2 regions of the Paenibacillus sp. FSL R7-0048 genome follow, and region 2 is predicted to be linked to the other one. Evidence: a T-box and tRNA genes for the amino acid it is inferred to sense, from the RefSeq annotation. Region 2 holds a T-box; the other holds one or more tRNA genes.
The links. The T-box of region 2 lies ahead of pheS (phenylalanine--tRNA ligase subunit alpha). A T-box ahead of a tRNA ligase gene usually reads a tRNA of that ligase, here a tRNA-Phe.
Positions count from the first base shown of each region.

Region 1: it encodes a tRNA-Phe, which carries the amino acid that the T-box ahead of pheS (phenylalanine--tRNA ligase subunit alpha) is inferred to sense. The anticodon was not compared.

Region 1 is NZ_JBBORF010000001.1:6,243,373-6,246,837, reverse strand. It holds rRNA gene NSQ91_RS27630 (23S ribosomal RNA) at 1-1,250, shown strand, start outside; tRNA gene NSQ91_RS27625 (tRNA-Asn) at 1,311-1,386, shown strand; tRNA gene NSQ91_RS27620 (tRNA-Ser) at 1,390-1,482, shown strand; tRNA gene NSQ91_RS27615 (tRNA-Glu) at 1,501-1,575, shown strand; tRNA gene NSQ91_RS27610 (tRNA-Val) at 1,631-1,706, shown strand; tRNA gene NSQ91_RS27605 (tRNA-Met) at 1,724-1,800, shown strand; tRNA gene NSQ91_RS27600 (tRNA-Asp) at 1,826-1,903, shown strand; tRNA gene NSQ91_RS27595 (tRNA-Phe) at 1,914-1,989, shown strand; tRNA gene NSQ91_RS27590 (tRNA-Thr) at 2,018-2,093, shown strand; tRNA gene NSQ91_RS27585 (tRNA-Tyr) at 2,099-2,184, shown strand; tRNA gene NSQ91_RS27580 (tRNA-Trp) at 2,191-2,264, shown strand; tRNA gene NSQ91_RS27575 (tRNA-His) at 2,288-2,363, shown strand; tRNA gene NSQ91_RS27570 (tRNA-His) at 2,407-2,482, shown strand; tRNA gene NSQ91_RS27565 (tRNA-Gln) at 2,502-2,576, shown strand; tRNA gene NSQ91_RS27560 (tRNA-Gly) at 2,583-2,657, shown strand; tRNA gene NSQ91_RS27555 (tRNA-Cys) at 2,667-2,740, shown strand; tRNA gene NSQ91_RS27550 (tRNA-Leu) at 2,755-2,833, shown strand; gene NSQ91_RS27545 (AraC family transcriptional regulator) at 2,970-3,465, opposite strand, start outside.
Region 2 is NZ_JBBORF010000001.1:1,950,122-1,953,586, reverse strand. It holds gene pheT (phenylalanine--tRNA ligase subunit beta) at 1-576, opposite strand, end outside; gene pheS (phenylalanine--tRNA ligase subunit alpha) at 695-1,729, opposite strand; T-box leader at 1,790-2,075, opposite strand; gene NSQ91_RS08300 (hypothetical protein) at 2,341-3,465, shown strand, end outside.

The sequences.
Region 1 (3,465 bases), 4.3 Mb from region 2:
AAGAGAATTCTAAGGCGCGCGGAAGAACTCTCGTTAAGGAACTCGGCAAAATGACCCCGTAACTTCGGGAGAAGGGGTGCCCCGGTAGTGTGAATAGCACGAGGGGGCCGCAGTGAAAAGGCCCAAGCGACTGTTTAGCAAAAACACAGGTCTGTGCGAAGCCGCAAGGCGAAGTATACGGGCTGACGCCTGCCCGGTGCTGGAAGGTTAAGGGGAGTGGTTAGGGGTAACCCGAAGCTATGAACCGAAGCCCCAGTAAACGGCGGCCGTAACTATAACGGTCCTAAGGTAGCGAAATTCCTTGTCAGGTAAATTCTGACCCGCACGAATGGCGTAACGACTTGGGCGCTGTCTCAACGAGAGATCCGGTGAAATTTTAATACCTGTGAAGATGCAGGTTACCCGCGACAAGACGGAAAGACCCCATGGAGCTTTACTGCAGCTTGATATTGAATTTGGGTACGATCTGTACAGGATAGGTGGGAGCCGTAGAAATCGGAGCGCAAGCTTCGGTGGAGGCGCCGTTGGGATACCACCCTGATCGTATCTAGGTTCTAACCTAGTGCCCTTACCGGGTACGGGGACCGTGTCAGGCGGGCAGTTTGACTGGGGCGGTCGCCTCCTAAAGAGTAACGGAGGCGTTCCAAGGTTCCCTCAGAATGGTTGGAAATCATTCGCAGAGTGCAAAGGCATAAGGGAGCTTGACTGCGAGACCTACAAGTCGAGCAGGGACGAAAGTCGGACTTAGTGATCCGGTGGTACCGCATGGAAGGGCCATCGCTCAACGGATAAAAGCTACCCTGGGGATAACAGGCTTATCTCCCCCAAGAGTCCACATCGACGGGGAGGTTTGGCACCTCGATGTCGGCTCATCGCATCCTGGGGCTGAAGTAGGTCCCAAGGGTTGGGCTGTTCGCCCATTAAAGCGGTACGCGAGCTGGGTTCAGAACGTCGTGAGACAGTTCGGTCCCTATCTGTCGTGGGCGCAGGAAATTTGAGAGGAGCTGTCCTTAGTACGAGAGGACCGGGATGGACGTACCGCTGGTGCACCAGTTGTTCCGCCAGGAGCATGGCTGGGTAGCTACGTACGGACGGGATAAGCGCTGAAAGCATCTAAGCGTGAAGCCCCCCTCAAGATGAGATTTCCCAATTAGTAAGACCCCTTGAAGACGACGAGGTAGATAGGTTGGAGGTGGAAGTGCAGCAATGCATGGAGCTGACCAATACTAATCGGTCGAGGGCTTATCCTATACGTAGAATGCAGATTCGTTTCGGATTCAGTTTTCAGGCATCAAGCCTGGTATGAATATTCCCTGATAGCTCAGTTGGTAGAGCACTCGACTGTTAATCGAGTTGTCACAGGTTCGAGTCCTGTTCGGGGAGCCATATGGAGAGGTGTCCGAGTTTGGCCGAAGGAGCACGATTGGAAATCGTGTAGGCGCCACAAGCGTCTCGAGGGTTCGAATCCCTCTCTCTCCGCCACAAATTTATAATTAGTATGGCCCGTTGGTCAAGGGGTTAAGACACCTCCCTTTCACGGAGGTAACATGGGTTCGAATCCCATACGGGTCACCAAATTTTCACTTGATTTATCCTAGTGGACTTTGGTACAATAACAATTGTTGTTTATGGAGGCTTAGCTCAGCTGGGAGAGCATCTGCCTTACAAGCAGAGGGTCGGGGGTTCGATCCCCTCAGCCTCCACCATAACACTTTCTTACTGACGCGGGGTGGAGCAGCCCGGTAGCTCGTCGGGCTCATAACCCGAAGGCCGCAGGTTCAAATCCTGCCCCCGCAACCAATTAACTTAAGCAATTATATCTTTTGGAACCGTGGTGTAGTTGGCCTAACATGCCTGCCTGTCACGCAGGAGATCGCGGGTTCGAATCCCGTCGGTTCCGCCATTTTCATCATGGCTCGGTAGCTCAGTCGGTAGAGCAGAGGACTGAAAATCCTCGTGTCGGCGGTTCGATTCCGTCCCGAGCCACCATTTATCATCACAAAAGAATGAGTGCCATGCCGGTGTAGCTCAATTGGTAGAGCAACTGACTTGTAATCAGTAGGTTGGGGGTTCAAGTCCTCTCGCCGGCACCATCCTTGGAGGATTAGCGAAGTGGCCAAACGCATCAGACTGTAAATCTGCTCACGTGAGTGTTCGGTGGTTCGAATCCATCATCCTCCACCAGTTTTTAGGGGCATAGTTTAAAGGTAGAACAACGGTCTCCAAAACCGTTGGTGTGGGTTCAATTCCTGCTGCCCCTGCCAAGTTCTTTCTAAAGTTTAATATGGCGGCCGTGGCGAAGGGGTTAACGCACCGGATTGTGGTTCCGGCATTCGTGGGTTCGAGACCCATCGGCCGCCCCATTTACTTTAAAATGAATAATGGCAACAATATCAACTTAATATGGCGACTGTGGCGAAGGGGTTAACGCACCGGATTGTGGTTCCGGCATTCGTGGGTTCGAGACCCATCAGTCGCCCCATTTTACTTTAAAATGTTATTGGGGATTAGCCAAGCGGTAAGGCAACGGACTTTGACTCCGTCACTCATAGGTTCGAATCCTATATCCCCAGCCATTTTATGCGGACGTGGCTCAGCGGTAGAGCATCGCCTTGCCAAGGCGAGGGTCGCGGGTTCGATTCCCGTCGTCCGCTCCAAGTTTTCATGGCGCCATAGCCAAGTGGTAAGGCAAAGCTCTGCAAAAGCTTTATCCCCAGTTCAAATCTGGGTGGCGCCTCCATTTAGTTCATATGTGCCGGCGTGGCGGAATGGCAGACGCGCTCGACTCAAAATCGAGTGGGAAACCGTGGAGGTTCGAGTCCTCTCGCCGGTATCTTAAAAAGGTTTGTAAGAATGCTTTTATAAGCAATCTTACAAACCTTTTTTCTTTATGTCCTTGGGTTTACAGCAGTAAGCCGTTGAATAGAGAGTTTCTCTATTTCAACGGCTTTTTTTAATCTGATTAGTGATTAACCTGATTGATTATTAATGCGGAATGCTCGCGGGGTAAGACCTATTTCTCGTTTGAACATATTGCAGAATTGGGCATCGTTCACAAAACCTGCAGCAGCAGATACTTCAGAGATTTGCATCTGAGTATGACGTAATAGAGATTTTGCATAATCCAGGCGTTTTAACAGCAAATACCGCAGGGGTGAAGACCCGAAACGTTCTTTAAATAGATGGCGAAAACGATCGTAACTATATCCGGACATTTCTGATAGTGTTTCGACGGACAATTTATGGCGATAATGCTCATTCATATAATTAAGGACATATTGTACTCGATCTTCTGTTGGGGATTGATATCCAGAGGCACTAAGAAGCCTCATAAGATGGACGGTAATCTCGCTCATTTGTAGGTTTAGAAGCTCAGAGAATCCGTCTTGCTTGCGTGTAAACTCTGCTTTCATTCGCAGCAGGATTTGAAGAACGGTCTGATCTTTATCATCTTCATATACGCCG
Region 2 (3,465 bases):
TTCACGCCCAAGAATTGCACTTACTTCATAAGCAGCACCAATCATGCTGAGGCAATCTGAACGGTTCGGAGTCAGATCGAATTCCAGAATCTCGTCATCTAAGCCGAGGACCTTGGAAATATCCTGACCAATCTCTGTCCCTTCAGGCAGCACAAGAATACCTTCTTGTTGCTCTTTTGGAAGCAATTTATCATTCAGTCCCAATTCTTTGGCCGAACAGATCATTCCTTGCGACAGGACACCGCGCAGCTTGGCTTTTTTGATATCCAGTCCTGGCAGCTTTGCGCCAACCATTGCTACAGGTACAGTTTGACCTGCAGCTACATTTTTTGCGCCGCAAACGATTTGTAGCTCCTCATCTTGGCCCACATCCACGATACATACGTTCAGCTTGTCTGCATCAGGATGTTTTTCCTTTGATTTCACATAGCCGGTTACGATGCCGGAAATACCTTTATTGCGGCGCTCTACGCCGTCAATCTCAATGCCGGCAGCGGTAATCTTCTCCGCTAGCTGTTCGGCGGTTACTCCTTCAATCGATGTATAATCAGCCAACCATCCGGTTGATACTTTCATATCCGCTCACTTCCTTTATGTTTCAGATGTATTTATTTCACTGTCGTTCGCGCTGCTTCCTGTGGGAGAACGCTCCAAAGCCATTCTCCGCCACTATCAGCCAGCGCGCCCACAAAAACTAAACGCCCTTGAATTGCTTCACAAAACTCATGTCATTACTATAGAAATGTCGGATGTCATCGATGCCGTATTTAAGCATTGCAATCCGCTCTACACCCATTCCGAAAGCGAAGCCGCTGTACTCAGCAGGATCATAGCCACCCATTTTCAGTACATTTGGATGCACCATACCTGCGCCAAGGATTTCTAACCATCCGCTTTGCTTGCATAGTCTGCAGCCATCGCCGCCACATTTGAAGCAGCTTACATCTACTTCAACACTTGGCTCAGTGAATGGGAAAAAGCTCGGACGAAGACGAATGCCTGTATTCGGTCCAAACATCTCCTGCACAAATTGTTGCAGGGTGCCCTTCAGATCACTCATTCGAATGTTACTTCCAATGACCAAACCTTCGATTTGGTGGAACTGGAAGGAATGCGTTGCATCATCATCATCACGGCGGAATACTTTACCCGGGCAGATGATTTTTACCGGAGCTTCACCGTTCATAGCCTGCATAGTACGAATCTGTACCGGCGAGGTTTGTGTGCGCATTAACAGGTCATCCGTTAAATAGAAAGAATCCTGCATATCACGTGCCGGGTGATTCTTAGGCAGATTTAGAGCTTCAAAGTTATAATAATCGGTCTCTACTTCCGGGCCTTCAGCTACACGGTAGCCCATGCCGATAAAAATATCCTCAATCTCCTGTACGACTCTGCTAAGCGGGTGAATGCCCCCTTGCTGCATACGGCGACCCGGTAAGGTTACGTCTACTTTTTCAGCCTGCAGACGTTGCTGGGTTTCCTGCTCTTGAAAAGCCTCCTGCTTCGCGCCGATAATCTCCTCAATAGCACTGCGAACCTGATTCGCTACTTGCCCGATTACCGGACGTTCCTCAGCACTAAGTCCTCCCATACCGCGCAGAACCTCTGTAAGCTCACCTTTTTTACCGAGATACTTCACTCTTAGATCATTTAGTACCTGCGGATCCATAACCTCCTGCAGCTTAGCCAGCGCTTCAACCTTCAATGCTTCCAACTTCTCTTTCATGGCCGTGTACAGCCCCCTTCAATCATTGTCTAGTTCAACAAAAAAAGGCCTTTCCTCCCGGTAAGGGACGAAAAGACCGTGGTACCACCCTTGTTAGACAAGCTGATCTGTTCCCCTTAAGAGCTTCATTCCCTCTTTTGGCTGGACAGATACCTATCTCACTTTATACAGAAATAACGGTCTGTGACCGGTATCCCCTACCCTTCCCTATTAGACAGCTTAAGGAATTCAGGGAACTGCTCCGGAGTGAACTTCGACAGCTCTGCTTCTTAGAAACGCTCTCAATCCGCGGCGTCTCCTCCCTGTAAGTCAGGCACTGTGTACTCTTCTCCATCACTGCATTTCACAATTCATGCTAATTGTCAGGTATCTCTTTACTACAAGAGATATGTTTCTTTATTATATGCAAAATCTGTCGTTTTGACAAGCTGGACAAAATTAGGCTAATTTTTATCTTCTTTTAAGCTGGCTTTAAGCTTCAGAGCCATTTTCAGAACTTTTTTTCAGCTAACATTCAGCGGAGCTTGATAATTTCCATTACTAGGAAGGCTTGCTTATCCACTCAGGTGCACCTTCGCAGACTATTAACTATCCTATTGGGAGGAAATCAAATGCATGTACGGAGAATAAAAGTAGCCGCGGTGCTGCTAAGCACAGCTGTGCTTAGCCAATCTGCAGCGTATGGAGCTCATGCCGCTTCGGCCGGGACTACATCCCCCAAAGTAGCAACAACAGCTACTGTATCCGCTCTGGATAAACTAGGCTCCATAGCCTTGAAGACTAACATCAGCGCAAAGCTGACGGATGTCAGCTTATTAACTCAGGATGGCGGAAATATTCTTACATACACACTCAGCTACTCTAATGGAAGCAACGCTAGCCTCAATCTGGTGGACTTTTTCTCCAAAGTAACTACTAGCGGTGGTACAGTTATTCAAGGAAGCCCTATTACCAGCAGTGCAACCATCAAATCTATTGCCGCGAAAAGCAGTCAATCTATCACCTACTATGTAAACATCGGCAAATCCACCTCTTTAAACGGGGTCAAAATTTCATTGTACGGATGGGACTTCAACACCACCGATTATCAAAAAAAGCTAGGGAACTTCACCGTACCAACAGGATATTCACAAGCTGTCGCCAGAGGGCAGAGTAAAAAGATCACCCTAAACAATCTCCCTGTAACCACCAAGGCAGAGAGCCTGCAAATTTATAAATATAACGGTAAGGTCTATGCCAAGGTTGGCGTTAGCTTCACTAATCAAGGAACCAAGGTACTCAGTGATACTGGACTTAAAGGATACCTCGCTTCCGCTGGAGGATCTGTATTTGAACTCGCAATTGATGACACCAGCACCAGCTATAAAGTACAGCCTCAGGAAAAGAAGACGATCTACTATTTGACGGAAATCCCTTCTTATATGAAGACAGACAACATGGCGCTGCAATTTGCCGGAGAAGATGCCTCATTAAAAATAGCGTTGCCGGTTGTCGCCTACGATCTCCCCGCTGCAACAACACCGGATCTTGTCGTAGCCAGCAATGTCACGAAGAAGCTTACAATCAGCAATAATACAGTCGAAACACAGTTGAAAACGGCTAACGTCTATGCTGACAATGGCAACGCAAAGTGGACACTACAGTTCCGCATCAAAAATAGCGGTAACAAAGCAGTGAATGTGCCTGCCTATGAACTTGCTATTAAAGCCGCTGAAGGGTATAGCTTTCCGGTAGAT